3 regions of the Streptomyces sp. NPDC048288 genome follow, and region 1 is predicted to be linked to each of the others. Evidence: riboswitches for the same ligand, from Rfam matches in the RefSeq annotation. Region 1 holds a riboswitch; each other region holds the start of a gene.
The links. Region 1 has a riboswitch for thiamine pyrophosphate ahead of thiC (phosphomethylpyrimidine synthase ThiC). Riboswitches for the same ligand answer to the same signal wherever they lie in the genome.

Region 1 (9,712 bases):
CAATACTGCTCACCTTATGAGGATTCGGCGCCCGTGCGTACAGCGGCGGAGCAAGCGGACAGCCGGGACCGGCGAACCTCATCCGCCCCACGGGCATCACGGGCATCACCGTACGAAGGCGCATTTATTGGGGGCGCGCCCTACATATATCTATGCGCCGGTGGCTCGCGCCGTGGCGCGCATCACCCGTGAAGGTGAGTTGAGACCTCTTCGAAACATCGAGCACTTGGCAGGCCCATGCGTGCCGACAAGTCACGTCTCCCTATTGGATCGTTCAACTGACTTTCTTTCTAAGGCAGTTGACCATGTTTGACCTTGCAGAAACGTGCCTGTCAACGCGTGCATATGCGTCCGCACTACCCCACCGCATGAGCCCTACTATCGGCTCGCCATGACAGCAGCAGGGAAGCACCAGGTGAGCCGCGCGGAAACCTCTCGGCGAGGCAGCCGGCCGGGCCGGGCGGGCATCAGAGACGTGGCCGCCGCCGCCGGAGTCTCCATCACGACCGTGTCCGACGCCCTGAACGGCAAGGGCCGGCTCCCGGATGCCACCCGGCGCCATGTCCGCGAGGTGGCCGACCGGCTCGGGTACCGCCCCTCGGCCGCCGCCCGAACCCTCCGTACCGGCAAATCGGGCCTGATCGGCCTGACCGTGACGACGTACGGGGATGAACCTTTCACCTTCACCGAGTTCGCGTACTTCGCCGAGATGGCGCGGGCCGCGACCTCGGCGGCACTCGCCCGCGGCTACGCCCTGGTGATCCTGCCCGCGACCTCGCGCCACGACGTGTGGTCGAACGTCGCCCTGGACGGCACGGTCGTCATCGACCCCTCCGACCAGGACCCGGTGGTCAGCGAGCTGGTCCGGCAGGGCCTCCCGGTGGTCTCCGACGGCCGCCCGGCGGGCGCGCTGCCGGTCACGGCCTGGGTGGACAACGACCACGAGGCCGCCGTCCTCGGCATCCTCGACCATCTGGCCGCCGCCGGCGCCCGCCGGATCGGCCTGCTCACGGGCACCACGACGGACACCTACACCCATCTGTCGACCACCGCCTACCTGCGCTGGTGCGAACGCGTCGGCCAGGACCCGGTCTACGAGGCCTACCCGGCGCACGACCCGTGCGCGGGCGCCGTCGCGGCCGACCGGCTGCTGGCCCGCCCGGACCGCCCGGACGCCGTCTACGGCCTGTTCGACCCCAACGGCACCGATCTGCTCGCCGCCGCCCGCCGCTACGGGCTGCGGGTCCCCGACGACCTGCTGCTGGTGTGCTGCAGCGAGTCGACCGTGTACGCCAACACCGAGCCGCCCATCACCACGCTCTCGCTCAAGCCGCGCCGGATCGGCACGGCGGTGGTGCAGCTGCTCATCGACGCGATCGAGGGGGTCGAGTCGGACCAGCCGGTCGAGCAGGTGATACCGACCGAACTGATCGTGCGTACCTCTTCCCAGCGACGGGCACCACGCACCACGGTCAGCCCGCCGCGGGCACCGGAGGAGGAGTAGCACGGCCACCCGGAGAGGCGTCCGGCCCACCCGCCGGACGCAACCGGAAGGCGGGCGGCCGACCTGCCCGGTCCCGTCGGACGGCGACCGGCAGGTGAACGGCAGAGGTCCGAACCCCTGCCCAACCGGGGCGAAAGCCGCGCTGAACTGGACTCCTGCCCCGATTCACCACCCCTGGGTCATCACACGGAGCTACGCGCATTCCTATGATGGGCCCACGACACCGCGGGCCGCTGCGACCAGGCAGTCCGAAGCGGTGCAGATGCGGCGCGATGGTGGAGGGGTCTGATGACTCAGGGGGCCGGTCAGGGACCCGAGACGGAGCGGACGGCGACGTTGCGCGACTTCCGGGTGCCGGCGTACGTCAACGAGACCGGTCCGTACGCCCACGGCAGCCACCCCGGCGACGTCGCCCCGCCGCTCGACGAGGCGTACCCCGAGGGGTCCGACGAGTACCCGGACGGATACACGCCGACCCAGCGCGACCTGCCCGTCATCAACCGCGGCGACACGATCCAGCTGCCGGTCGATCCGGCCACCGCACCGGCAGCGCAGCTCGCCGCCGGTCCCGGGCCGCTGTACGTCGTCGGCGATGTGCACGGCTACTTCGACGAGCTGCTCGCCGCGCTGCGGGAGCAGGGCCTGATCGACGCCGACGGCAACTGGTGCGCGGGCACCGCCCGGCTCTGGTTCCTCGGCGACTTCACCGACCGGGGTCCGGACGGCATCGGCGTCATCGACCTGGTGATGCGGCTGTCCGCCGAGGCGGCCGCGGCCGGCGGCTACTGCAAGGCCCTGATGGGCAACCACGAGCTGCTGCTGCTCGGCGCCAAGCGGTTCGGCGACACCCCCGTCAACTCCGGCGCGGGCACCGCCACCTTCCAGGCGGCCTGGCTGCTCAACGGCGGCCAGAAGACCGACATGGACCGGCTCCAGGACCACCACCTCCAGTGGATGGCCCGCCTGGACGCGGTCGAGGAGGTCGACGGCTACCTGCTGGTGCACTCCGACACCACCGCCTACCTCGACTACGGCGACTCGATCGAGGCGGTCAACGACACCGTCCGCGAGACCATCACCCGTAATGACGCGGACGAGGTCTGGGATCTCTTCCGCAAGTTCACCAAGCGCTTCTCCTTCCGAGACGAAGGGGGTGCAGACGCCGTCCGTTCCCTTCTCGATACGTACGGCGGCACCCGGATCGTTCACGGACACAGCCCGATTCCCTATCTCCTGGGGGAAGTCGGCTCCGAGGAGGGCGAAGAGGGCACCGGCCCCGTTGTGGAAGGACCGCACGTCTACGCCGACGGTCTGGCCATCGCCATGGACGGCGGAGTGACCATGGCCGGAAAGCTGCTGGTGAGGCAACTTCCACTGGACGCCTGAGCGTTCGATGCGCTGTTCTATCCCTCCGGCTTCACACGCGGGCCACCCCCAATTTCCGGCAACCCCCTGTCACCGCGTGCCGTAACGGCTCTACCATCGGTTTATCCGTAGCAGGCTCCCCTCCGTTTCTGCCCGACGGCTCGCCGGCGTGCGAGCCCCCAGCCCTACGGAGCATCGGGGGATGCACATGAACAGCGTTCCGCAGCACCTGCACAGCGAGGACCGCCAGGAATACGAGCGGATCCTCGATGAGGCGCTGCGCTCCGCCCCTTACCGTCCCGAACTGGCCGGTATAGGCCAGCGTTTGAACACCGAACAGCTGCGCACCATGGCGCTCAACGCCACCGCACTGATCACGGCGGCCGCGGCGACCGAGTACCAGCACTACGTGAAGGTCCGCGAGGAACTGCGCAACCCTGCGCGGTCCACCCCGGCCACCGTCCACGAGACCGGCTCCACGGAGCCGGGCGCGGGCGGTGCGGTGGGGCTCGCCACCACCCTCGGCGAGGCCGCCGAGACCACCGGCGCCGGAGGCTTCGCCCTCGCCCTGGTCCTGGCACCCGTGCTCGCCGGCACCGCCGCCGCGATCTTCCTGCTCGTCGGCTACGTCCTGAAGATGCTGGACCCGGCCCCGGCGTTCGCCCAGACCATGCTCACCGCGGGCTGGGTGTTCGGCGTCGTGACCGCGGCCGCCATCCTCATGGCCGGCGCGGGTCTGCTGCTCACCGCACTGCGCAACAGCCCCTCGCTGGAGGCAGGACCCTACGGCGAACCAGGCGGGGAGGTGGCCAAGGCCCGGGAGGCCTGGCGGGACGCCCTGCTGGAGCGCGGCATCCTGCCCTTCCTCCGGGAGGCGCTGGCCACCGAACCCGGCACGGCCGGACTGCGCCGTACGGCCCCGTCCGGTCCGGCGGGCCGGATGCCACGCCTCGGCTACGGCCGTCCCGGCTTCAGCACCGACGACGGCGCCGGCGCCGCCCCCCGGCCGAGTTTCACCAGCCCGGACTACACCAGCCCGGACTTCGGAGGCCCGGAACACCAGCCGGAATGACCCGGCTTGCGCCCCCGGCCCGGGGGCGCAGGCCGGACACCCGGTCCACGAGGCGGCACCGGGGAACTGACGGGCGCGCGCCCGTCGTACTCCTCCGTGGTGCCGTGAGAGATGCCTCGCGGGCCCCAGGGGCCCGGATACCGGTCCAGGGTGCTGGACGGCCCGGAACGGCACCAGGGGAGCGGCTCAGTCCGCCAGTGGCAGATAGACCCGGTTGCCGCTCGCCGCGAACTCCTTGGACTTCTGGAGCATCCCCTCCGCGATCTCCTCGGGCGACGCTCCCTCGGCCGCCGCACCGCCGAAGCGCTCGTTGATGCTCTGGCTGATCTTCATCGAGCAGAACTTCGGCCCGCACATCGAGCAGAAGTGGGCCGTCTTGGCCGGCTCCGCCGGGAGGGTCTCGTCATGGAACTCACGGGCGGTGTCCGGGTCCAGGGCGAGGTTGAACTGGTCCTCCCACCGGAACTCGAAGCGGGCGTCGGACAGCGCGTCGTCCCACTCCTGGGCGCCCGGGTGGCCCTTGGCGAGGTCGGCCGCGTGGGCGGCGATCTTGTAGGTGATGACGCCGGTCTTGACGTCGTCCCGGTTGGGCAGGCCCAGGTGCTCCTTGGGCGTGACGTAGCAGAGCATCGCCGTGCCCCACCAGGCGATCATCGCGGCGCCGATACCGGAGGTGATGTGGTCGTACGCCGGCGCGATGTCCGTGGTCAGCGGGCCGAGCGTATAGAATGGAGCTTCATCGCAGATCTCCTGCTGAAGGTCGATGTTCTCCTTGATCTTGTGCATCGGGACGTGGCCCGGGCCCTCGATCATCGTCTGTACATGGAAACGCCTGGCGATCCGGTTGAGTTCCCCGAGCGTGCGCAACTCCGCGAACTGCGCCTCGTCGTTGGCGTCGGCGATGGAGCCGGGGCGCAAGCCGTCACCCAGCGAGTAGGTGACGTCGTAGGCGGCGAGGATCTCGCAGAGTTCCTCGAAGTTCTCGTACAGGAACGATTCCTTGTGGTGCGCCAGGCACCAGGCCGCCATGATCGAGCCGCCGCGCGAGACGATGCCGGTCTTGCGGTTGGCGGTCAGCGGAACGAACGGCAGCCGCACGCCCGCGTGGACGGTCATGTAGTCCACGCCCTGCTCGGCCTGCTCGATGACCGTGTCCTTGTAGATCTCCCAGGTCAGCTCCTCGGCCCTGCCGTCGACCTTCTCCAGGGCCTGGTAGAGCGGCACCGTGCCGATCGGGACGGGGGAGTTGCGCAGCACCCACTCGCGGGTGGTGTGGATGTTGCGGCCGGTGGAGAGGTCCATGACCGTGTCGGCGCCCCACCGGGTCGCCCAGGTCATCTTCTCGACCTCCTCCTCGATCGAGGAGGTCACCGCCGAGTTGCCGATGTTGGCGTTGACCTTCACCAGGAACCGCTTGCCGATGATCATCGGCTCGATCTCCGGGTGGTTGACGTTGGCCGGCAGCACGGCCCGGCCCGCCGCGATCTCCTCGCGGACCACCTCGGGAGAAACGTTCTCGCGGATGGCGACGTACTCCATCTCCGGGGTGATCTCGCCCCGGCGGGCGTACGCGAGCTGGGTGACCGCCTCGCCGTCCCGGCCGCGGCGGGGCTGGCGCGGGCGGCCCGGGAAGACCGCGTCCAGGTTGCGCAGACCGCCGCGCGGCGAGGTGTGCTTGATCCCGTCGTCCTCGGGACGGACGGGCCGGCCCGCGTACTCGGCGGTGTCGCCACGCGTGATGATCCAGTTCTCCCGCAGCGGCGGCAGACCCCTGCGGACGTCGGTCTCGACGAACGGATCGGTGTACGGGCCCGAGGTGTCGTAGAGCGTCACCGACTGCCCGTTGGTGAGATGCACCTGACGGACCGGCACCCGGAGGTCGGGGCGCGAACCCTCGACATACCCCTTGTGCCAGCCGATGGACTTCCCGGCCTCCAGGGATGATTCGCCCGAAATGGGCTGTTCGTCCTGACTGAAGGCAGGCGTGCGTACGTCCTTGTCGGTCATGAGACCTACTCCCTACGCCGGCATTACCCGGTAACAGGTTCGGCGGTCGACGCAGCGGCTTCCGTCGGGCGGCGTTCCCTGTGAAACATCACTCGTTCCACGTGAAACATCGCGAATACGGAGGTCAGCGCCCTCTCAGCCCGGTGCTCCGAGCTCCCGCGTGTGCAAAGGTGCCTCCACGCTAGCGTCAATTCGGGCGCGGTGAACAGGGGGCCCCTGCCGTTCTTGCGATGATCGGGCGGTGACCTCGACGCAGCAGCACCCTCATCCGCCCCCCGAGCCGAGGCGCGGCACCGGCGCCCCGCAGGACGGCGGTGCCGGCCACGGGGGCCATGGTGCCGGTGACGGACACAGCCACGGGCAGGGCCGGCCGTACGACCAGGGCCACGCTCCCGGACAGGGCCCACAGCCCGGCCACGACCATGCCCACGCACACCCGCCCGGAGAGGGCCCCGCCCAGGGCGGCTCCGGAGCCGGCGGCGGGCACGGCCACTCGCACAGCCACAGCCACGGACCCGCCGCACCTGTCTCCAAGCATCTGCGCAAGGTCATCGCGGCGATCCTGATCCCCTTCACCGCCGCGGTCGTGGTCGGCCTGGTGGTGCTGTGGCCCGGCGGCGCCCCACCGCACGAGCGCACCGGCGTCGGCTTCGACCGCCAGACGCAGCAGGCGACGGTCACCAAGGTCGTCTCGGTCAGCTGTAAGTCGGTCAACGCCTCCGGGGGCGGCTCGACCGGCGACACCGCCACCGCCGACGGCGGTTCCTCGAAGCAGGAGGACGACAGCACCTGCAAGAAGGCCACGGTCCGGGTCGACACCGGCAAGGACAAGGGCCGTACCTTCACCGAGATCGTGCAGCCCGACCAGTCCCGGCAGTTGCACGAGGGTGAGCAGGTCGTGGCCGCCTACGAGCCTTCCGCACCCAAGGACCTGCAGTACTCGGTCACCGACGTCAACCGGAAGTTCCCGATGGCGCTGCTCGCCGGGATCTTCGCGCTCGCCGTCGTGGTGGTGGGCCGGCTGCGTGGTGTGATGGCGCTGGTCGCGCTGGCGGTCAGCTTCCTGGTGCTGACCATGTTCATCCTGCCGGGGATCCTGCAGGGCTCGAATCCGCTGCTGATGGCGGTGGTCGGGTCGAGCGCCATCATGCTGATCGCCCTGTACATCTGCCACGGGCTGTCGGCCCGGACCTCGGTGGCGGTGCTCGGCACGCTGGTCTCACTGTGCCTGATCGGCCTGCTCGGCTCGGAGTTCATCGACTGGGCCGCGCTCACCGGCAACACCGACGACAACACCGGTCTGATCCACGGTCTGTATCCGTCGATCGACATGAGCGGTCTGCTGCTGGCCGGTGTCATCATCGGTTCGCTGGGTGTCCTGGACGATGTGACGGTGACCCAGACCTCGGCCGTCTGGGAGCTGCACGAGGCCAATCCGACGATGGGCTGGCGCGGGCTGTACCGGGCGGGCATCCGCATCGGCCGCGACCACATCGCCTCCGTCGTCAACACCCTCGTCCTGGCCTACGCGGGCGCCGCGCTGCCGCTGCTGCTGCTCTTCTCGATCGCGCAGAGCAGCGTGGCCACGGTCGCCAACAGTGAACTGGTGGCCGAGGAGATCGTGCGCACCCTGGTGGGTTCGATCGGCCTGGTCGCCTCGGTGCCCGTCACCACACTGCTCGCGGCCCTGGTGGTGTCGGCCGACCGGCCCGGCAAGGAGGCGGTCGCGGCCGTGGAGGCTCCGGCGCGCGGCGGGCGGGGGCGGCGCCGGAAGCGGTGAGAGCGGCGCACGGCCCCGGCGGACGGGCCGTGCGAGGAGAGGGGCACGGCGCCTGCCGGAGGGCGCGCAGAAGCGTTCCTGCGCCCCCTCGCGCGGCTCGGCGGAGCGGATCCCGCCCCGTGCCGCAACGCTTCAGCCGGCGCTCTGCTCCTCGGCCAGGATGCGGTCCAGAGCCTCGTCCAAATGGGCGTCGAAGTCGGCCAGCGCGCCTTCCTGGCCGAGCGGCACCAGCTTGTCCGTACGGTCGAGGAAGGCCACCAGGGGCGGCGCGGAGGAGCGGAACACGGCCTGGTCGCCGCCGACCTGAAGCCGGATCAGCACTTCGCCCAGCACCTCGGAATCGGCGGGCGCGATGTGCACATCGCCCTCCCCGCACGGCCGGCCCACCCCGTCGATCAGCAGCTCCCGGCCGAAGGCCCAGGTCACCGGCGCGTCCCCGGGCAGATGGAAGGTGAGCCGCACGGCATACGGATCACACGTCTCGTAGCGCAACTCCACGGGGATGCGGAAGGAGAGCTCCTCCGAAACGAGAAAGCTCATCATGACTTCTGCTTGTACGGACTCGCGCATCGCCTACCCCGTCATATGGCACCGACCGGCCGGGATTTACCCCTTTAATGGTAGTCAAATCTTGCTGAACGTACACGGGAGATCACAAGGAGTGAGTTTTCAGATACTGATAGAGATCGCCAGTGATCCCAGATGCCGTCCCACCTCGGCCTGGAGCAGCCCTACGGCCGGCAGCAGCCGGTCGGACTGGTGCAGGGGAAGAGAGATGGCCATCGTGGCGGCTGTGGTGCCGACGGTGATGGGGATCGCCGCGCACACCGTCCCCAGCGCGTACTCCTGACGTTCCACCAGCGGCTCCATCCGCCGCGTCCGCTCCAGGCGTCGCAGCAGCGCATGGCTGTCACGGACCGTGTACGGGGTGAGGGCCTGGGCGGGGTAGCGGCCGAGATGGTCGCGGCGGGCGTCCTCGTCCAGCTGGGAGAGCAGACACTGGCCGATGGCGTGCGCGTGCCCGGTCTCGCGGAAGTCGGCCCACTCCTCGACCGCGGGACAGCCCGGGGAGTCGGAGACGCACATGACGTCGATCTCGCCGTCCCGGTACATCGCGTAGTACACGGGCACACCGATCGAATCGCGCCAGTGGGCGAGGGTGTCGGCCACCGCGCTGCGACGTTTCTGCTGCGCCCCGCTGCTGCTCAGCCGTTCCGCCGCTTCGCCGAGGAAGAACAGCCCCTTGTCGCGGTGCAGATAGCCCTCGTGGACCAGGGTCCGCAGCAGGTGGTAGGCGGTGGGCAGCGCGAGGCCGGTCTCGCGGGCCAGCTGTTTGGCCGGGGCGCCGTGTTCGTGCCCGGCGACGCACTCCAGCAGCCGCATCGCACGCTGCACGGAACCGATGAGGGTGGCCGAGTGCGACTGGGCGGGGTCGGCCGGGACGGCCGGCCGCTGCACGGGGGGCGTACTGGAACGGCGTTGGGTGGGGGGCGGGGGATGTTCCGTGGGTGCGGAGGTGGCGTCAAGCGTGGCCAAGGGTCACTCCCGGAGCGCGAGGGGGTCAGCGACTCTAACCGTCCGCCGCCGCTCCGGGTCGGCGCGTGCGGGAAACTTCCCTCCCCCGAGGGAACCGGCGATTCCTGTTACCGGACGCCGATTCCCTCGGTCCTCACCAGTCGCTCTTCGACGAGGAGTTCGACATGAACTTCCGCACGATGTAGATCAGACCGCCGACCAGCGCCACGAAGATCAGCAACTTGAAGAGCAGGAACACCACCCAGCTGATCACGGCCGTGATCAGACCGCCGAACACGACGAGGGCGATGACCGGCACCGCGATCCACTTCACCCACCACGGCAGTCCCGTGAAGATCTCTCGCATTGCCCTGTCCCCTCAGCTTTCTCGTGCGCTCCGGCACGTACGGTCTCGTGCGTCCCGCACGATGCGATGTCCTGCACTCGATGCTAGAGCCGCGAGGGGGTC
Region 2 (9,712 bases), on a different contig from region 1:
CGACAACAAGCTGCCGATCCTGGTGTTCGAGCTGCTGGCGGAGGGCAATATCGCCCGCGCCGTCAAGGGTGAGAAGATCGGCACGCTGGTGGGTGACCAGGGCGGCCGGGCCTGACCGGCACCGCCTGACGCACCCTGACCGGGGGATGGACAATGTCCTGCCGGTCGGGAACCGTGCAGGAAAGAAGACGCGACGCAGCCGGCCGCCGCAGCCGGGCCTTACTCAAGACACGCAGGAGCAAGTGGTGATCGAAGAGACCCTCCTCGAGGCCGAGGAGAAGATGGAGAAGGCCGTCGTGGTCGCCAAGGAGGACTTCGCCGCGATCCGCACCGGCCGTGCGCACCCGGCGATGTTCAACAAGATCGTGGCCGACTACTACGGCGCGCCGACGCCGATCAACCAGCTGGCCTCGTTCTCCGTGCCGGAACCGCGCATGGCGGTCGTGACCCCGTTCGACAAGACGGCCCTGCGCAACATCGAGCAGGCGATCCGCGACTCGGACCTGGGCGTCAACCCGAGCAACGACGGCAACATCATCCGGGTGGTGTTCCCCGAGCTCACCGAGGAGCGCCGCCGCGACTACATCAAGGTCGCCAAGAGCAAGGCCGAGGACTCCCGGGTGTCGATCCGCTCCGTGCGCCGCAAGGCCAAGGAAGCGATCGACAAGCTCGTCAAGGACGGCGAGGTCGGCGAGGACGAGGGCCGCCGCGGGGAGAAGGAGCTCGACGACACCACGCACAAGTACGTCGCACAGGTGGACGAGCTCCTCAAGCACAAGGAAGCGGAGCTTCTCGAAGTCTGATGAACGACTCATCCTGGGGAGCCCCGCCGCCCGCCGGGCCGCAGACCGGGCAGGCCGGACCGCAGGCCGGAGCCGGGTACTGGGCGCCGACCGATCAGGGCACCGGCCAGGGGTACGACTACGGTCAAGCCGCCGGTCAGGGGTACGCGCACGGCTCCGGGCAGGGGTACGGGAACGGTCATGCCCACGGCTACGGCCAGGGGTATGTCCAGGGAGCCGCCCCGGCGGGTCCCGCGTACGATGCGCATGACGCGCAGCAGACTCGCCCCATGCCCATCGTGCCCGACGACGTACCCGCGTACGGCTCAGACCAGGACGACGATCGGGGGGCCGCTCGGCTGGGCGGCCCCTTGTTCCGAGACGAGGCGTTCCGCGAGGGGACGTTCCACGACGGGACGTCCCGCGACGACACCCCGTCGGCGCAGCCCCTGCCTCACGCGGCGGCGCCGCAGAATCCGGAGCCCATGCCCGACGCCCCCCAGCCGGCGCCCGCGCCGCAGAAGAAGAGCGCGGGCCGGGACCTGGGTGCGGCCATAGGGGTCGGCGTCGGACTGGGCGTCGTGATCGTGGCGTCCCTGTTCGTCGTCAAGGCCGTCTTCGTCGGCGTGGTCGCCGTCGCGGTCGTGGTGGGTCTGTGGGAGCTGACCAGCCGGCTCCAGGAGCGCAAGGGCATCAAGGCGCCCCTGGTCCCGCTGGCGCTCGGCGGCGCCGCGATGGTCGTCGCCGGCTACGCCCGGGGGGCCGAGGGCGCCTGGGTCGCCCTGGCGCTCACCGGGCTCGCGATCCTGGTCTGGCGGATGACGGAACCGCCGGAGGGCTACCTCAGGGACGTCACCGCGGGCCTCTTCGCGGCGTTCTACGTCCCGTTCCTGGCGACGTTCGTCTCCATGATGCTCACCGCCGACGACGGCCCGCGGCGGGTGATCACCTTCCTGCTCCTCACCGTGGTCAGCGACACCGGCGCCTACGCGGTCGGCTGGCGCTTCGGCACCCACAAGCTCGCCCCCCGCATCAGCCCCGGCAAGACCCGCGAGGGCCTGGTCGGCGCGGTGCTGTTCGCCATGGTCGCGGGCGCGCTGTGCATGCAGTTCCTGATCGACGACGGCACCTGGTGGCAGGGCCTGCTGCTGGGCCTCGCGGTCGCCGCCAGCGCCACCCTCGGCGACCTCGGCGAGTCCATGATCAAGCGCGACCTGGGCATCAAGGACATGGGCACCCTCCTCCCCGGGCACGGGGGCATCATGGACCGGCTGGACTCGCTCCTGCCGACGGCTCCGGTGGTGTGGCTGCTGATGGTGCTGTTCGTGGGGAGTGGCTGACGTAGACCCGTCGTCGTAGACGAGCCCCCGTCCTTCGCAGGGCGGGGGCTCGTCGGGTTGTCGGCCCCGGATGACGCAGCAGAAATCGCATGGTCGGACAGGCCGGAGGCAGACTCCCTGTGAGGACGCTGTGTCCTCCGACGCGCAGGGAGTGTGCCCATGCCCCTCGACCCGGCCCCGGCCTCCACCCCGTCACCGACCTCGCCGCCTCCGCCGGTGCGGTTCTGGTCCGTCGACGACCTGCCCGCCCTCGACCCCGACCCGTTCCTGGACGAGATGATGCGCGAGGAGCCGGTCACCCGGATCAGGCTCGCGCATGGCGAGGGGCACGCCTGGCTGGTCACCCGGTACGAGGACGTCCGCTTCGTCACCTCCGACCCGCGCTTCTCGCGGGAGGCGGTCGTCGGCCGCGACGTCACCAGCATGCGCCCGGAGCCCGTCGCCTCGCAGACGGCCGGTCTGCAGTACATCGACCCGCCCGGACACAACCGGCTGCGCCGGGTCGTCGCCCGTGCCTTCACCGGGCGGGCCATGCAGCGGCTGCGGCCGATGGCCGAACGCAGGGCCGCCGAACTCCTCGACGTGATGGCCGCGGCGGGCCCGCCGGCCGACCTCATGGAGCAGCTGCACGGCCCCTTCCCGATCGCCGTGATCCGGGACTTCCTCGGCGTCGACGAGAAGGACTGGCACCGCTGGGCGGAGACCGGCGAGGCGCTGCTGTCCGCCGGCCCCGACGCGGAGGAACGCGCCCGGGAGGCCGCCCGGGCCACCCGGGCCCGGCTCGCCGAACTGCTCCAGCGCCGCCGCGCGGAGCCCCGCGACGACCTCGCCGGCGTGCTCGCGCAGGCCGCGGCCGACGGCGAGCTGACCGACGACGAGGCGATCTCCCTGGCCACCGCCATCCAGGTCAGCGGCGGCCACGCGGTCCGCAACAACAGCGGCTCGATGATGTACGCGCTGCTGACCCGCCCCCACCACATGGACCGGCTGCGCCGCGAGCCCGAGCTGCTCCCCAAGGCCGTGGACGAGCTGTTCCGCTACGTCCCGCACCGCAACGGCGTCGGCATCCCACGGGTCGCCGTCGAGGACGTCGAGGTCGGCGGCCAGCTGATCCGGGCCGGCGAGGTCGTCTACAACGCGTACGTCGCCGCCAACCGCGACCCCGCGGTCTTCCCCGACCCGGACGTCGTGGACTTCGACCGCACCAACGGCCCCCACCTCGCCTTCGGGCACGGCCCGCACCACTGCATGGCCGCGATCATGGCCCGCATGGAGGCCGAGATCATGATCGGCTCGGTCCTCACCCGCTTCCCCGGCATCCGGCTCGCCGTTCCGCCGCGCGAGGTCGAGTTCCAGCGCCGGGGCCTGATCCGCGGACCGCGTAGGCTGCCCGTGACCTGGTGACCGAGGAGGCCACGCGATGCTGACGACCACCTATGTGCCCGGCGCTCCGAACTGGCTCGACCTGGGCAGCCCCGACACCGGGGCGAGCGCCGCCTTCTACGCCGCCGTCCTCGGCTGGGAGCACCGGTCGGCGGGACCGGAGGCGGGCGGCTACGGCTTCTTCCTCCAGGACGGCCGGACGGTCGCGGGCCTGGGCCCGCTCACCGAGGAGGGCGCGAGCCCGTCCTGGACGCTGTACTTCCACACCCCGGACGCCGACGCCACCGCCAAGGCCGTGGAACAGGGCGGCGGCCGGGTCCGGGTCGCCCCGGGGGACGTCTTCACCTTCGGACGGACCGCCGCCTTCACCGACCCCACCGGCGCGGACTTCGCGGTCTGGCAGCCCGGCGACACCCAGGGCCTGGACCTGGTCGGCGACCCCGGCAGCCTGTCCCGGGCGGAGCTCTACACCACCGACGCGAGCACGGCGAAGGCCTTCTACACCTCGCTCTTCTCCTGGCAGACGCGCGATGTGCCGATGGGCCCCGGACTGACCTACACCGTCCTCACCCCGGCCGGCGCCGGCCCGCAGGCGGCCCTGGGCGGACTGATGCAGTTGCCCCAGGCCAACCTCGACGCCGGTTCGACGCCGGAGTGGCACCCGTACTTCGAGGTGACCGACTGCGACGCCACCTCCGCCAGGGCCGTCGAGGCCGGAGCCGTCGTCCTCATCCCGGTCACCGAGGCACCGGGCATCGGCCGCTTCGCCATGTTCCTCGACCCCGCCGGCGCCCTCTTTGCCCTCATCACGACGGCCCGCGCCTGAGCCCCGCCCGCACCGGGCCCCACCGGGCGAAACCTTCGGTCACAGGTCACCCAAGTGGATCTGCGACACTGGTACCACCATGCCCAAGCCCGGAGAACTCACTTTCGTCGCCCCGCGCGGAGCCAAGAAGCCGCCGCGGCATCTCGCCGATCTCTCGCCCGCCGAGCGCAAGGACGCGGTGGCCGAGACGGGGGAGAAGCCGTTCCGTGCCAAGCAGCTCTCGCAGCACTACTTCGCGCGGTACGCGCACGACCCCGAGCAGTGGACGGACATCCCGGCCGGCTCCCGGGAGAAGCTGCGCGAGGCGCTGTTCCCCGAGCTGATGACCGTCGTACGGCATCTGTCGACGGACGAGGGCACCACCCGCAAGACGCTGTGGCGGCTGTTCGACGGCACGCTCGTGGAGTCGGTGCTGATGCGCTACCCGGACCGGGTGACGATGTGCATCAGCTCGCAGGCGGGGTGCGGGATGAACTGCCCGTTCTGCGCGACGGGGCAGGCGGGCCTGGACCGGAACCTGTCCACCGCGGAGATCGTCCACCAGATCGTGGACGGGATGCGGGCGCTGCGGGACGGGGACGTGCCCGGCGGGCCCGCGCGGCTCTCGAACATCGTCTTCATGGGGATGGGCGAGCCGCTCGCCAACTACAAGCGGGTGGTCGGCGCCATCCGGGCGCTCACCGATCCCGCCCCGGACGGTCTCGGGCTCTCGCAGCGGGGCATCACCGTCTCGACCGTCGGACTGGTCCCGGCCATCAACCGGTTCGCCGACGAGGGCTTCAAGTGCCGGCTGGCGATCTCCCTGCACGCGCCCGACGACGAACTGCGCGACACCCTCGTCCCCGTGAACACGCGGTGGAAGGTGCGCGAGGTGCTCGACGCCGGGTTCGAGTACGTCGAGAAGAGCGGCCGTCGGCTCAGCATCGAGTACGCCCTCATCCGGGACATCAACGACCAGGCGTGGCGCGGTGACCGGCTCGGCCGGCTGCTCCGCGGCAAGCCCGTGCACGTCAACCTGATCCCGCTGAACCCGACGCCGGGCTCCAAGTGGACCGCCTCGCGGCCCGAGGACGAGAAGGCGTTCGTCGAGGCGATCGCCGCCCACGGGGTGCCCGTCACCGTACGGGACACCCGTGGCCAGGAGATCGACGGCGCCTGCGGTCAGCTCGCGGCCACCGAGCGGTAGGATCTGGCCACCACATCTTCATATTCCGACAGGGGAGCGCCACAGCGCTGAGAGTGCGGCAATCGGGCCGCAGACCCTCTGAACCTCGCCCAGGTCATTCTGGGTAGGAAGTTCGGTCATCACTCAAGCTGTTGCGCCCTGCCCGCACACCGCGGGCAGGGCCGCGTCTCTTCCTGGTCCACCCCAGGAGGAAAACACCAGTGCACACCACGCACACCAAGGCCTTCGTGGCCGCGGCCATAGGGCTCGGTCTCGTCACGCTGTCCGCGTGTTCGTCGTCGGGTTCGGCGGCCGACTCCAAGACCGTCACCCTCGTCAGCCACGACTCGTGGGCCGTCTCCAAGAACGTGCTCCGGGACTTCGAGAAGCAGTCCGGCTACCAGGTGAAGGTCCTCAAGGACGGCGATGCCGGGCAGGCCGTCAACAAGGCGATCCTGACCAAGGACAACCCGCAGGGCGACGTCTTCTTCGGCGTCGACAACACCCTGCTCTCCCGCGCCCTCGACAACGGCCTCTTCCAGCCGTACGCGGCGAAGGGGCTCGCCCAGGTCGGCACGGAGTACCAGCTCGACGCCGGCAAGCACCGGGTCACGCCCATCGACTACGGCGACATCTGCGTCAACTACGACAAGGCGTACTTCAGCGCGCACAAGCTGACCCCGCCCACCTCGTACGCGGATCTCGTCAAGCCGCAGTACAAGAACCTCCTCGTCACCGAGAACGCGGCCACCTCCTCGCCGGGGCTGGGCTTCCTGCTCGGGAGCGCGGCTCAGTACGGGGACAGCGGCTGGCAGGGCTACTGGAAGAAGCTCAAGGCCAACGGCGTCAAGGTCGTCGACGGCTGGGAGCAGGCCTACAACGAGGAGTTCTCCGGCTCCGCGGGCGGCAAGAAGGCCAAGGGCGACCGGCCGCTCGTGGTGTCGTACGCCTCCTCCCCGCCCGCCGAGGTGATCTACGGCGACCCGAAGCCCAGCACCGCGCCCACCGGTGTCGCGACCGGCACCTGCTTCCGGCAGATCGAGTTCGCGGGGCTGCTGAGCAACGCCGGGAACAGCAAGGGCGGCAAGGCGCTCATCGACTTCCTGGTCTCCAAGGAGTTCCAGGAGGACATGCCGCTGAACATGTTCGTGTACCCGGTGGTGAAGGGCGCGAGCGTGCCCGCCGAGTTCACGAAGTACGGTCCCGCCGCCCAGGACCCCGAGACCATGGCGCCCGAGAAGATCGCCGCCAACCGTGACCAGTGGGTCAAGACGTGGACGTCTCTCGTACTGAAGTAGCGGCCGGGCGCGGGAGCGCGGCGCGGCTCGGGCTGATGCTCGTGCCCGTCGCGTTCTTCGGTGTCTTCTTCGCCTGGCCGGTCGCGGCGATCGTCACCCGCGGCCTGAAGGCCGACGGGGTCTGGCGGTTCGGGCGGATCGCCGATGTCCTCGGCCAGTCCGACATCCGGCACGTGCTCTGGTTCACCACCTGGCAGGCGCTCGCCTCCACCGCGCTCACCCTGCTGGTCGCGCTGCCCGCCGCCTACGTCTTCGCCCGCCTCGACTTCCCGGGCAAGCAGGTGCTGCGGGCCGTGGTGACGGTCCCCTTCGTGCTGCCGACGGTGGTGGTCGGGACCGCCTTCCTGGCGCTCGTCGGGCGCGGCGGACTGCTCGACGAGCTGTGGGGCGTACGACTGGACACCACCGTCTGGGCCATCCTGCTGGCGCATGTCTTCTTCAACTACGCCGTGGTCGTACGGACCGTGGGCGGGCTCTGGGCCCAGCTGGACCCCCGGCAGGAGGAGGCCGCGCGGATGCTCGGCGCCTCCCCGCTTGGCGCCTGGCGGAAGGTCACCCTGCCCGCGCTCGCGCCCGCCGTGGCCGCCGCCGCGCTGATGGTCTTCCTGTTCACCTTCACCTCCTTCGGCGTGGTGCAGATCCTCGGCGGCCCCACCTTCTCCACCCTCGAAGTGGAGATCTACCGGCAGACCTCGGAGATCTTCGACCTCTCCACGGCCGCCGTCCTCACCCTCGTGCAGTTCGTCGCGGTCGGCGCGATCCTCGCCGTGCACGCGTGGACGGTGCGGCGGCGGGAGAGCGCGCTGCGCCTGGTCGCCCCGGAGGCCACCGCGCGCCGGCCGCGCGGGACCGGGCAGTGGGCGCTGCTCGGCGGGGTCCTCGCCACCGTCGCCGTCCTCCTCGTGCTGCCGCTGGCCGTGCTGGTACGGCGGTCGCTCGACGGCGGGTTCGGGTACTACCGGGCGCTCGGCGACGCCGACGGCGGCACCTTCCTGGTCGCGCCGATCGAGTCGGTCGTCAACTCGCTGCAGTACGCGGCCGTCGCCACCGCCGTCGCCGTGCTGATCGGCGGTCTCGCCGCCGCCGCGCTGGCCCGCCGGGACGCGGGGAGACTCGTACGGGGTTTCGACACGCTGCTGATGCTGCCGCTCGGGGTGTCCGCGGTGACCGTCGGCTTCGGGTTCCTGATCGCGCTCGACAGGCCGCCGCTGGACCTGCGCCAGTCCTGGATCCTCGTCCCGCTCGCGCAGGCGCTGGTCGGCGTGCCCTTCGTCGTACGGACCATGCTGCCCGTGCTGCGGGCCGTGGACGAGCGGCTGCGGGAGGCGGCGGCGGTGCTCGGGGCCTCGCCGTGGCGGGTGTGGCGGGAGGTCGATCTGCCGCTGGTGCGGCGGGCGCTGCTGATCGCGGCGGGCTTCGCCTTCGCGGTGTCGCTGGGGGAGTTCGGGGCGACCGTGTTCATCGCGCGCCCCGACAACCCGACGCTGCCGGTCGCGGTGGCCCGGCTGCTGTCCCGCCCCGGTGATCTCAACTACGGCCAGGCGATGGCCCTTTCCACGATTCTGATGGTGGTGTGCGCGGTGGCGCTGCTGGTGCTCGAACGGCTGCGGACCGACCGGACGGGGGAGTTCTGATGACCCTTCTCGAACTGGAGCGGGCCACCGTGCGGTTCGGCGGGCGGGCCGTGCTCGACGCCGTCGGCCTCGCGGTCGCGGAGCACGAGGTGGTGTGTGTGCTCGGCCCGAGCGGGAGCGGCAAGTCGACGCTGCTCAGAGCGGTGGCCGGGCTGCAACCGCTGGACTTTGGGCGGGTGTTGCTCGATGGCCGGGACCAGACGCGGGTGCCGGCGCACCGGCGGCAGGTCGGGCTGATGTTCCAGGACCATCAGCTGTTTCCGCAGCGGGACGTGGGCGGGAACGTGGCGTTCGGGCTCCGGATGCGGGGCGCCGGCCGCGCGGAACAGGCCGAGCGGGTGGGCGAGTTGCTGGAGCTGGTGGGTCTTCCGGGCGCGGACCGGCGGGCCGTCGCCGGGCTCTCCGGCGGCGAGCAGCAGCGGGTGGCGCTGGCCCGCGCGCTGGCGCCCCGGCCCCGGCTGCTGATGCTCGACGAACCCCTCGGCCAGCTCGACCGCTCGCTGCGGGAGCGGCTGGTGGTCGAACTCCGGGAGCTGTTCGGGCGGTTGGGTACGACCGTGCTCGCCGTCACCCACGACCAGGGCGAGGCGTTCGCGCTGGCCGACCGGGTGGTGGTGATGCGGGACGGCCGGATCGCCCAGTCCGGCACGCCCCTGGAGGTGTGGCAGCGGCCCGCCGACGCGTTCGTGGCCCGCTTCCTCGGCTTCGGCAACGTGGTTCCGGCGACTGTCGAGGGGGCGGTCGCGGTGACGCCGTGGGGGAAGCTGCCGGTGCCCGGGACCGCGCCCGAGGGGGCGCACACGCTGCTGGTCCGGCCCGCCGGCGTACGGCTGGTGGCGGCCGACGCGGGGCTGCCCTGCACGGTGGCCGCCCGCACCTTCCAGGGCACCCATGTCACCGTCCACCTCCAGCCCCGGGACGGCGGCCCCCGGCTGGAGGCGGCCTGCGCGCTGCGGGAGGCCCCGGAGGCGGGGGACGCGGTGGGCGTGGAGTTCGACGCGGCGGAGACCGTCGTACTGGACTGACGGAGACCGCCGTATCGCACCGAGGCCCCCGGGAACGGCCGAGGCCCGCCCCCCGGGGATACGGGGACGGGCCTCGACGGTGTGCTGGGTGGTGCCGGCGGTGCTGGCGTTACGGTGTTGCTCGGGGAAGTACGTCAGCTGCCGCTGTGGGCACCGCGACGGCGCATGCCGAACCAGACGGCGCCGCCGCCGACCGCGACCAGCGCGGCGGCGATACCGGCGATCAGGCCGGTGTTGGAGTTGGCACCGGTCTCGGCCA
Region 3 (9,712 bases), on a different contig from region 1:
AGCACACGGTCCAGCCGGACGTCCAGGGCCCGGTACACCGTGGCCATCCCGCCGACGGCGATCCGCGCGTCGACGCGATAACGGCCGTCGAGCACCTGCCCGACGAGAGGGTCCTGAAGGGTCATATCCACGCAGGCGAGTGTACGAGCCCGGACTGACAGTCCCACAGGTAAGACCGCTCACTCCCCGGACTGCAGCGGAGCTGTGACGCTCGACACCAGAAAGTAGTAGCCATGTACATAATATCCATGTACTGTATTTCTCGTGAGCGAAGCAGCTGAGAACGCGACGGCGGGATACCTGGTCTGGCGCCTGTCGACGAAGTGGCGGGTGGCCGTCGACCGGGCGGTCGCACCGCTGGGCCTGACCCACGCCCAGTACGCGGTGATGGCGTCGCTGTACGGCATGGGACGCACCGGACTGCGGCCCAGCCAGCGCGAGCTCGCCGACCACACCGGCCTGGAACCGCTCTACGTCTCCAAGCTCGCCCGCGCCCTGGAGACCGCCGGACTCGTCGCCCGCACCCGCGACCCGGACGACCCGCGCGCCATCCGGCTGACGCTCACCGACCAGGGGCGCGACATCACCCGCCGGGCGATCGGGGTGGTCCAGGGCCTGCTGGACCAGCTGCTGGCGCCCCTCGGGGGACAGCGCGGCCCTCGCGCCCGCGAGTTCACCCGCGAACTCGCCATCCTGCTCGACGCACCTCTTGACCCGTACACCGAGACCGAGATCGAGATCGAGACCGAGAACGAGAAGGAGCAGTCATGACCACTGCCACCGCCACCGCCACCGCCACCGCACCCGCTACCACCACCGCACCCGCCGTCAACGCCCGGATCATCGGCCTGGCCCACCACGCCCCGCGCGCCCTCCTGGAGCGCGTGCTCGACCGCCACGGCGTCACCTTCCACCAGAACGTGACGCTCCGGCTCGTCGCGATCGCCGCCGAGCCCGTCGGCCGCGACGAACTCGTCGGCGAGGTCAGCGGCGCGCTGAAGACCGACGACTCGTTCGTGCACGGCGTGATCGAGGAACTGCTGACCGCGAAGCTGCTGGAGGCCGACCCGGCCGACCCGTCCCGGCTGCGCCCCACCGGCACCGGACGGGACCTGTACGAGCGCGTCGCCGCCGAGAGCGGCGCGATAGCCGCCCGCCTGTACGCCGGCATCCCGGCGGCGGACCTCGCGGTCGCGGGCCGCGTACTGACCCTGATCACGGACCGCGCGAACACCGAGCTGACCAGCGCCTGAGGCCGCCGACGGCGCTCGACCCCCACGGGAGGGGGCCACCTCTTCGGCGAACCGTCCCGGGCGGTGCGTGGGTGGGAGAGGAAGGCGGGAGCGGACCGGCGGTCAGAAGGCGGGGCGCTCGGGATCCAGCACGGCCAGGCCCTCCGCAGGAGACGACGCCTCCGCGAGGTACCGCCGCGGAATCCGCCCCGCCAGCCGGGCCAACCGCCCCGCCTCCACCCCGGCCCGCATGGCGTGAGCCATCCGCTCGGGATCCTGCGCCCGCGTCACCGCCGACGCCAGCATCACCCCCGCACACCCCAGCTCCATCGCCAGCGCCACGTCCGACGCCGTACCGGCCCCCGCGTCCAGGATCACCGGCACGCGCGCGTGCTCGACGATCAGCTGGAAGTTGTGCGGGTTGCGGATCCCGAGCCCCGACCCGATCGGCGACCCCAGCGGCATCACCGCCGCGCACCCGACGTCCTCCAGCTTCCTGGCCAGCACGGGGTCGTCGTTGGTGTATGGCAGCACTGTGAACCCGTCGTCGACCAGCGTTTCCGCCGCGTCCAGCAGCTCGACCGGATCCGGCAGCAGGGTGCGCTCGTCGGCGATGACCTCCAGCTTGACCAGCGAGGTCCCCAGCGCCTCCCGCGCCAGCCGGGCCGTCAGCACCGCCTCACCCGCCGTGAAACAGCCGGCGGTGTTCGGCAGCACCCGGATCCCCAGCCGTTCGAGGACCGACAGCACGGAACCCCGTACCCCCGGGTCCACCCGCCGCATCGCGACCGTGGTCAGCTCGGTCCCGGACGCGACCAGCGCCCGCTCCAGCACCTCCAGGCTCGGTGCGCCCCCGGTCCCCATGATCAGACGGGAGGAGAACGTCGTACCCCCGAGCACGAACGGATCGTCTGCCATGGCTCAGCCTCCCTGCACGGCGGTGAGGACTTCCACGCGGTCGCCCTCGGCGAGCGCCGTGCCCGGCCACTCGCCGCGCGGTACGACGGTCTCGTTGACCGCCGCGGCCACCCCGGAGGGCGCGGGCGTGAGGGACCGTACGAGCGTGTCGAGCGCGGTGCCCGGGGCGATCTCCCGGCGCTCGCCGTTGACGGAGATGGTGACGGAGAGGTTCATGCGGTCTGCTCCACGAGTACGGTGCCGAATCGCCTCGGCGTGAACGGACGGGCCTCCTCGGGCAGCTCCCCGCCGGCCAGCAGCTCCGCCATCACGTCCCCCGTGACCGGCGTGAGCAGCACCCCGTTGCGGTAGTGCCCGGTGGCCAGCAGCAGGCCGTCGAGGCGGGTCGGCCCGAGCAGCGGCGCGTTGTCGGGGGAGCCGGGGCGCAGCCCGGCCCGGGTCTCGGTGAGCGGCAGCTCGGTGATCCCGGGGACCAGTTCGTGCGCGTCGCGCAGCAGCTCGTACACGCCGCCCGCGGTGACCGTCGTGTCCCAGCCCAGCTCCTCGCTGGTCGCGCCGACCACCAGCTCGCCGTTCTCCCGCGGCACCAGGTAGACCTGGCTGCCGCGCACCACGGCCCGTACGGTCCGGCTGAGGAACGGCGCGTACCGCTTCGGCACGGTCAGCCGCAGCACCTGCCCCTTCACCGGCCGCACCGGCGGCAGCACGTCGTCGGGCACGCCCGCGAGCCGGCCGCTCAGGCTCCCGCCGGCGAGCACCAGCTGCCGCGCGCCGCAGGTGTCACCCGCGCGGGTGAGGACGCCGGTGGCGCGCTCCCGTACCACCTCCAGGCGCTCCGCCCAGTCCCGGTGGAACACCACCCCGGCCCGCTCGCACGCGGCCACCAGGGCGGCCGCCAGCCGGCGCGGGTCGATCTGGTGGTCGCCGTCGACCCGCAGCCCGCCGCGCACACCCGGCGCGAGCATCGGCTCCAGGCGCCGGCACTCCCGTCCCGACAGCCACTCCGACTCCAGGCCCGACTGCCGCTGGAGGGTGTGCAGCTCCCGCAGATGGGCCCGGTCGTCGGCGTCCAGGGCGACCGCGAGGGTGCCGCAGCGCCGGTAGCCGAGGTCCTGGCCGGTGAGCTCGGTCAGTTCGGCGGCGAAGTCGGGATAGCGGCGGGCGGAGGCCAGGTTGAGCCCCAGCAGGGTCTGCTCGCCGTAGTGCAGTTCGGTGACCGCGGCCAGCATCCCGGCCGCCACCTGCGCGGCCCCGCCGCCGGGATCGGGATCGACCACGGCGGTGGCGAGCCCGCGCTGGGCCGCCCGCCAGGCCGTGACCAGGCCGATGACTCCGCCCCCGATGACGAGGACGTCGGACGTATGTGAGGACATGGGCGTCCAGCCCCTCCCTTCGCCGGCATGACCCGGATCAGGTTCGTACGGTCGGAGGCCGCCAGCCTCCCTCTCAGCCCGGTGCGTCCGGGCTCCCGCGTGTGCTTCCCCGCCACCCTAGCCCGCGGGGCTCCGCCCCGGTAAGACGGCCTGGGCCGGTGCCGCGGAAGGTCTTGTGCAAAGTTCTGTGCAGGGTCCTGTGCAAGGGCCTGTGCAAGTCCTTGTGCAAGAGGTCACCCAGCACGCCCCCTGACTGACTCTCTGTCAGTTGTCTATCGTTCGTGTCTATGGTGATCAGGTGAGCGAGCAGACGCAGCAGCAGGGCACGTCACAGGCGCGACGCGTGGTCGTCGTGGGCGCGGGCATGGCCGGGGTACAGACCGCCGTGGCCCTGCGCGAACAGGGGTTCACCGGCCCCGTCACCCTGATCGGCGCCGAACCGCACCAGCCGTACGACCGGCCGCCGCTCTCCAAGGCCGTGCTGCTCGGCAAGGCCGAGAACTCCGCCTTCGAGGTCGACTTCGAGGCCCTCGACATCGAGCTGGCGCTCGGCCGCGAGGCGCTGGGCGTGCGCCCCGCCGACCGCGAGCTGGACACCGAGACCGGACCGGTGCCGTACGACGTGCTGGTCCTCGCCACCGGAGCCGAGCCGATCACGCTGCCCGGCACCGAGGGCGTGCCCGGCGTCCATTTGCTGCGCACCCTCGACGACGCCGAACGGCTGCGGCCCGTGCTCGTCCGGCAGCACGACGTCGTGGTCGTCGGCGCGGGCTGGATCGGCGCCGAGTTCGCCACCGCGGCCCGCGAGGCCGGCTGCGCGGTCACCGTCGTGGAGGCCGCCGACCGTCCGCTCGCCGGGGCGCTGCCCGCCGAGGTGGCCGTGCCGATGGCCGCCTGGTACGCCGACAGCGGCGCCGACCTGCGCACCCACGCGCGCGTGGCACGCGTCGAGCCCGGCGCGGTGGTGCTCGACGACGGCTCACAGGTGCCCGCGGGCGCCGTCGTGGTCGGCATCGGCGCCCGCCCCGCCACCGCCTGGCTGACCGGCTCCGGCATCGAGCTGGGCCCCCACGGCGAGGTGCTCGCCGACGACCGGCTGCGCACCAGCGTCCCGGACGTCTACGCGGTCGGCGACTGCGCCTCCTTCCCGTCCGGCCGCTACGGCGAGCGCCTGCTCATCCACCACTGGGACAACGCCCTCCAGGGCCCGCGCACCGTCGCCGCCAACATCCTCGGCGAGACCGACGCCGTCTACGACCCCGTGCCGTACTTCTGGTCGGAGCAGTTCGGCCGCTTCGTCCAGTACGCCGGCCACCACGCGGCGGACGACCGCATGGTGTGGCGCGGCGACCCGTCCGGCCCGTCCTGGAGCGTCTGCTGGCTGCGCGAGGACCGCCTGGTAGCCCTCCTGGCGGTCGGTCGCCCGCGTGATCTGGCACAGGGACGACGACTGATCCAGGCGGGGCAGGAAATGGACGCGGATGCCCTCGCGGATCCGGCCCGCCCCTTGAAGAACGCGACTGCGGCGCCCCGATAGGGGCGCGGGGCTGTGGCATATGCGGCTCCGCCGCGTGGGCGCGACCAGCCCCCACCCCGCCGCACCCGAACACCCACCCATCGCGCCCGAACCACCACAACGCCTACCCTTGACCTCGTGACCGAGATTGACGCAAACATCGATGCTCTCGTCCCCGCATGGCTCAACCTCCCCGACATCGCAGAGATGCTCGACGTCGAGGTGACGCGTGTGCGGCAGCTGGTCAAGGAGGGCCAGCTCATTGCCGTACGGCGTGGCGAGAACCGCGCGCTGCACGTCCCCGCCGCCTTCATCGACGGCGACAAGGTCGTCAAGGGCCTGTCCGGGACCCTGACGCTCCTGCGGGACGACGGCTTCAGTGACGAAGAGATGCTGGAATGGCTCTTCACCCCCGACGAGACCCTGCCCGGCACCCCCGCGCAGGCGCTGAGTGAGAATCGCGGTACGGAGGTGAAGCGCCGCGCCCAGGCGCTCGCCGTCTGAGGCAGCCAGTACCGACTCAACGGGGGACCAAGACGATGACCGACACCGCCCGCGCCCAGCTGGCCGACGCCCGTCTCTACCTCTGCACGGGCGCCCGAAAGGAGCAGGGCGACCTCGCCGAGTTCCTGGACGCGGTCCTGGCGGGCGGTGTCGACATCGTGCAGCTGCGCGACAAGGGCATGGAGGCGGGCGAGGAGCTGGAGCACCTCGCCGTGTTCGCCGACGCCTGCGCCCGGCACGGCAAGCTGCTCGCGGTCAACGACCGCGCGGACGTGGCCCACGCGGCCGGCGCCGACGTGCTCCACCTCGGCCAGGGCGACCTGCCGGTACCCGCCGCCCGCGCGATCCTCGGCCCGGACGTCCTGATCGGCCGCTCCACGCACGCCGAGTCCGAGGCCGCCGCGGCCGCCGTCCAGGACGGGGTGGACTACTTCTGCACCGGCCCCTGCTGGCCCACCCCCACCAAGCCCGGCCGCCACGCCCCCGGCCTCGACCTGGTGCGGTACACCGCCGCCCTGGGCACCGACCGCCCCTGGTTCGCCATCGGCGGCATCGACCTGGGCAACCTCGACCAGGTCCTGGAGGCGGGCGCCCGCCGGGCGGTCGTCGTCCGCGCGCTCACCGACGCCGACGACCCGGGCGCGGCGGCGGCCGAGTTCGCGAAGCGGCTGCGGTCGGCGTAACGCACCGTCCGTACCGTCCGTACCGGCTGTCCGGAAACATGTCCAGTATCCGGACAGGAGGCCGACAAACCAGGCAAATTTCCCGAGCGCGGTTGGGCCGCCGTCCGCCCCTGGCTAACCTGCGGAGTATGGCCCTAGGAACCGCATCCACCAGGACTGACCGCGCACGCACCGTGCGTGACATGCTCGCCTCCGGCAAGACCACGTACTCCTTCGAGTTCTCGGCGCCGAAGACCCCCAAGGGCGAGCGGAACCTGTGGAGCGCGCTCCGGCGGGTCGAGGCGGTCGCCCCCGACTTCGTCTCCGTGACCTACGGCGCCGGCGGTTCCACCCGCGCGGGCACGGTCAAGGAGACCGAGCAGATCGTCGCCGACACCACGCTCACCCCGGTCGCCCACCTCACCGCGGTCGACCACTCGCTGGCCGAACTGCGCAACATCATCGGCCAGTACGCGGACGCCGGGATCCGCAACATGCTCGCGGTGCGCGGCGACCCGCCCGGCGACCCGATGGGCGACTGGGTGGCGCATCCGCAGGGCCTGACCTACGCGGCCGAACTCGTCCGGCTGATCAAGGAGTCGGGCGACTTCTGCGTGGGCGTCGCCGCCTTCCCGGAGATGCACCCGCGCTCCGCCGACTGGGACGCCGACGTACGGCACTTCGTCGACAAGTGCCGCGCGGGCGCCGACTACGCCATCACGCAGATGTTCTTCCAGCCCGAGTCGTACCTTCGCCTTCGTGACTCGGTCGCGGCGGCCGGCTGTGAGACGCCGGTGATTCCGGAAATTCTTCCGGTCACCAGTGTGAAGATGCTGGAACGGTTGCCCAAACTCAGCAACGCGGTCTTCCCGGACGTCCTGAAAGAGCGGATCCTCACAGCGAAAGACGATCCGGCGGCGGTACGCTCCATTGGCATCGAATTCGCCACGGAGTTCTGCGCGCGGCTGCTGGCCGAGGGAGTGCCCGGACTGCACTTCATCACGCTCAACAACTCCACGGCGACGCTGGAAATCTACGAAAACCTGGGCCTGCACCATCCCCCGCGGGCCTAGACCGGCCGCACCGGAGTACGACACACTGCGTAGCGGTCACTGGGAGAGGGGCGTACATGGGCTGGACGGTCCTCTACGTAGCGTTCGGCATCGTCGCGCTGTGGTTGCTCGGCGAGGTACTGCTGCAGTACAAGGCGCGGCTGCGCTGGCGGCTGCTCGCCTTCGTCGGCTTCCTCGGGGTCGTCTTCGGTGTCCTGATCCCGTCCGTCATCGTCATCGGCGTGGGCGCGATCGCCTTCGCGGTCGGCCAGACCTACGTCACGCTGTCCTTCCGCCGCGGCTTCGAGGCCGGCTGGGCGGTCAAGCGTCCGGGCACGGAGGGTGACGAAGGCGGCTTGATCAAGCGCCGTCGCGGCGAGCCCGGCGAGGACCCGGGCCTGGAGGCCACCGACCCGGACGCGGCCGACGCCGCCTACGCCGGCCAGCAGGCCGTCTACTCCACGGGCAGCACCCCCGTCTACGGCGGCGACGACGACTACGACCGCGACGACGTCTTCACCCCGAACGCCGCCCGGCCCGGCGAGCAGCCCACCGCCGCCGAGTCCACGACGGTGTACGAGCCGCAGCCGATGCCCGACGACACCGGCTCCTACGGCGTCTACCGCGACGGCTACGCGGCCACCGGCGACCAGCAGGCCGCCTACGCCGCCGCCGGCCAGGACCCGTCGTACGCCACCCAGGGCACCGACCAGAACTACGCCTACGACTACTCCGGCTACGGCCAGCAGCAGTACGGCTACGACGCGAACGGCCAGCAGCAGTACGCCAACTACTCCGACCCGTACATCGGCAACCAGACCTACGGCTCCACCGGGTACGACCAGTCGTACGGCACCCAGCAGTACGACCAGCAGGGCTACGCCCAGGGGCAGTACGGCACCGGCGGCTACGAGACCCCGGCCGACGGCGTCTGGGTCCCGCAGCAGCGCGCCGACGAGACCTACGGCGGCGAACTCCCGCAGGAGCAGCCGTACCCCTACCAGGGCGACGGGCAGCAGCAGGGCCAGGGTCAGGGCCACCAGGGCAACGGGTACGACGAGCAGTACCGTTTCTGAAGCTTCCGCGAAGCCTTCACGCCTGGCCGCCTGGCCCGCCGGCTCACTGCGAGCCGCGGAACTCCGGCCCCTCCACGATCAGTCCGGCCACCAGCGCCCCCGACATGCCCGCGTGCGGCAGTCCGCCGCCCGGGTGGGACCAGCCTCCGGCGGCGAACAGGCCCGGCAGGCCGGTGATGCTGGACGGGTACAGCAGGTCTCCTGCCCCCGCCGCGAGCGCCGGCGGCGGTACCGCGCCGCCTGCCGCGCCGGTCTCCTCCGCGATGTCCGCGGGAGTGCGCACCTGCTGCCAGCGGATCCGGTCTCGCAGTCCGGGGACGGCCCGCTCGGCGGCGGTGATCATCTGCTCGGTCCGGACGGGATCGTCGGCGGTTCCGGCGGGCACCGTCGAGACCAGTGCGACGGCTTCGTGGTCGTTGTCGGGGACCAGGGCCGGGTCGTCGGGCCGCAGGACGGTGACGGTCCCCGGCGCCGCCGGGCCGGAGCCGAACAGGGCGTCCAGCTCCGCGGACCGGTCCGGGGCGTGCACCACGGTCCGGTGCGCGGTCCCCTCCGGCTGCCCGCCGCGCAGCGCCAGCAGCACCGTCAGCCGGCTCGGCAGCCCCCGCCGGGGCGTCGGCCCGCCCTCCACCGCGGGACGGCCCAGCGCGTCCGGCGCCACGCCCGCCACCACGAAGTCCGCGTCGGCCACCGCACCGCCGGCCAGCTCCACGCCCGCCGCCCGGCCGTCCTTCTCCACGACCCCGGTGACCTCGGCGCCGAACACGAACGCGACCCGCCGCTTCACACACCGCTCGTACACCGCGCGCGCCAACTCCCGCATGCCACCGCGCACATACCAGGTGCCGAAGGCATGCTCCAGATACGGCAGCACGGCGGCGCTCGCCGGTGCGGTGCGCGGGTCGAGACCGTAGGCGAGCGCGTGGCTCTCCAGGAGCGCGGCGAGGCGCTCGTCGCGCAGCTCCCAGGCGCCGACCTCGGCGAGCGTGCCCGCCCGGCGGGTGCGCAGCAGCTTCTTGTGCGGGACGGACGGGTACGGCTCGCGCTCGGCCAGCACCTGCCAGTTCGGCCACAGCGGCTCCTCCAGGAGGGGCCGCCGGGTGCGGTCCCAGGCCTCGCGGGCCCGCACCAGGAAGTCGCCCCAGCGCTGCCCGGCGCCCGGCCCGAGGGCCTCGTCCAGGGCGGTGACGACGCCCGCGCGGGACGCGTTCGGCAGCGACAGAGCCGTGCCGTCCGCGAAGACATGCCGGGCCGACGGGTCGACCTGGACCAGCTCGACGCAGTCCTCCAGCGGCTCCTTGCCGGTCTTGACGAACAGGTCGCGGTACACGGCGGGCAGCGGCAGCAGCCCCGGGCCGGTGTCGAAGGCGAACCCGTCG

Region 2: it holds a riboswitch for thiamine pyrophosphate, as region 1 does, so the genes downstream of both, ACGFZS_RS30645 (thiamine ABC transporter substrate binding subunit) here and thiC (phosphomethylpyrimidine synthase ThiC) in region 1, are expected to answer to the same signal.
Region 3: it holds a riboswitch for thiamine pyrophosphate, as region 1 does, so the genes downstream of both, thiO (glycine oxidase ThiO) here and thiC (phosphomethylpyrimidine synthase ThiC) in region 1, are expected to answer to the same signal.

What each region holds. Positions count from the first base shown of each region.
Region 1 is NZ_JBICZD010000002.1:847,286-856,997, reverse strand. Features, by position in the region: gene ACGFZS_RS10280 (LacI family DNA-binding transcriptional regulator) at 392-1,504, shown strand; gene ACGFZS_RS10275 (metallophosphoesterase) at 1,793-2,890, shown strand; gene ACGFZS_RS10270 (hypothetical protein) at 3,072-3,941, shown strand; gene thiC (phosphomethylpyrimidine synthase ThiC) at 4,128-5,948, opposite strand; TPP riboswitch at 5,941-6,118, opposite strand; gene ACGFZS_RS10260 (YibE/F family protein) at 6,190-7,728, shown strand; gene ACGFZS_RS10255 (SsgA family sporulation/cell division regulator) at 7,861-8,298, opposite strand; gene ACGFZS_RS10250 (IclR family transcriptional regulator) at 8,398-9,186, opposite strand; gene ACGFZS_RS10245 (DUF5326 family protein) at 9,398-9,610, opposite strand.
Region 2 is NZ_JBICZD010000009.1:122,206-131,917, reverse strand. Features, by position in the region: gene pyrH (UMP kinase) at 1-115, shown strand, start outside; gene frr (ribosome recycling factor) at 246-803, shown strand; gene ACGFZS_RS30665 (phosphatidate cytidylyltransferase) at 803-2,122, shown strand; gene ACGFZS_RS30660 (cytochrome P450) at 2,282-3,526, shown strand; gene ACGFZS_RS30655 (VOC family protein) at 3,543-4,331, shown strand; gene rlmN (23S rRNA (adenine(2503)-C(2))-methyltransferase RlmN) at 4,411-5,517, shown strand; TPP riboswitch at 5,538-5,645, shown strand; gene ACGFZS_RS30645 (thiamine ABC transporter substrate binding subunit) at 5,718-6,794, shown strand; gene ACGFZS_RS30640 (ABC transporter permease) at 6,830-8,428, shown strand; gene ACGFZS_RS30635 (ABC transporter ATP-binding protein) at 8,428-9,453, shown strand; gene ACGFZS_RS30630 (LAETG motif-containing sortase-dependent surface protein) at 9,588-9,712, opposite strand, start outside.
Region 3 is NZ_JBICZD010000001.1:949,748-959,459, forward strand. Features, by position in the region: gene pknB (Stk1 family PASTA domain-containing Ser/Thr kinase) at 1-125, opposite strand, end outside; gene ACGFZS_RS04200 (MarR family winged helix-turn-helix transcriptional regulator) at 265-771, shown strand; gene ACGFZS_RS04205 (MarR family transcriptional regulator) at 768-1,253, shown strand; gene ACGFZS_RS04210 (thiazole synthase) at 1,356-2,150, opposite strand; gene thiS (sulfur carrier protein ThiS) at 2,154-2,366, opposite strand; gene thiO (glycine oxidase ThiO) at 2,363-3,523, opposite strand; TPP riboswitch at 3,521-3,632, opposite strand; gene ACGFZS_RS04225 (NAD(P)/FAD-dependent oxidoreductase) at 3,822-5,060, shown strand; gene ACGFZS_RS04230 (Rv2175c family DNA-binding protein) at 5,178-5,543, shown strand; gene thiE (thiamine phosphate synthase) at 5,579-6,226, shown strand; gene metF (methylenetetrahydrofolate reductase [NAD(P)H]) at 6,355-7,278, shown strand; gene ACGFZS_RS04245 (hypothetical protein) at 7,335-8,333, shown strand; gene ACGFZS_RS04250 (phytoene desaturase family protein) at 8,377-9,712, opposite strand, start outside.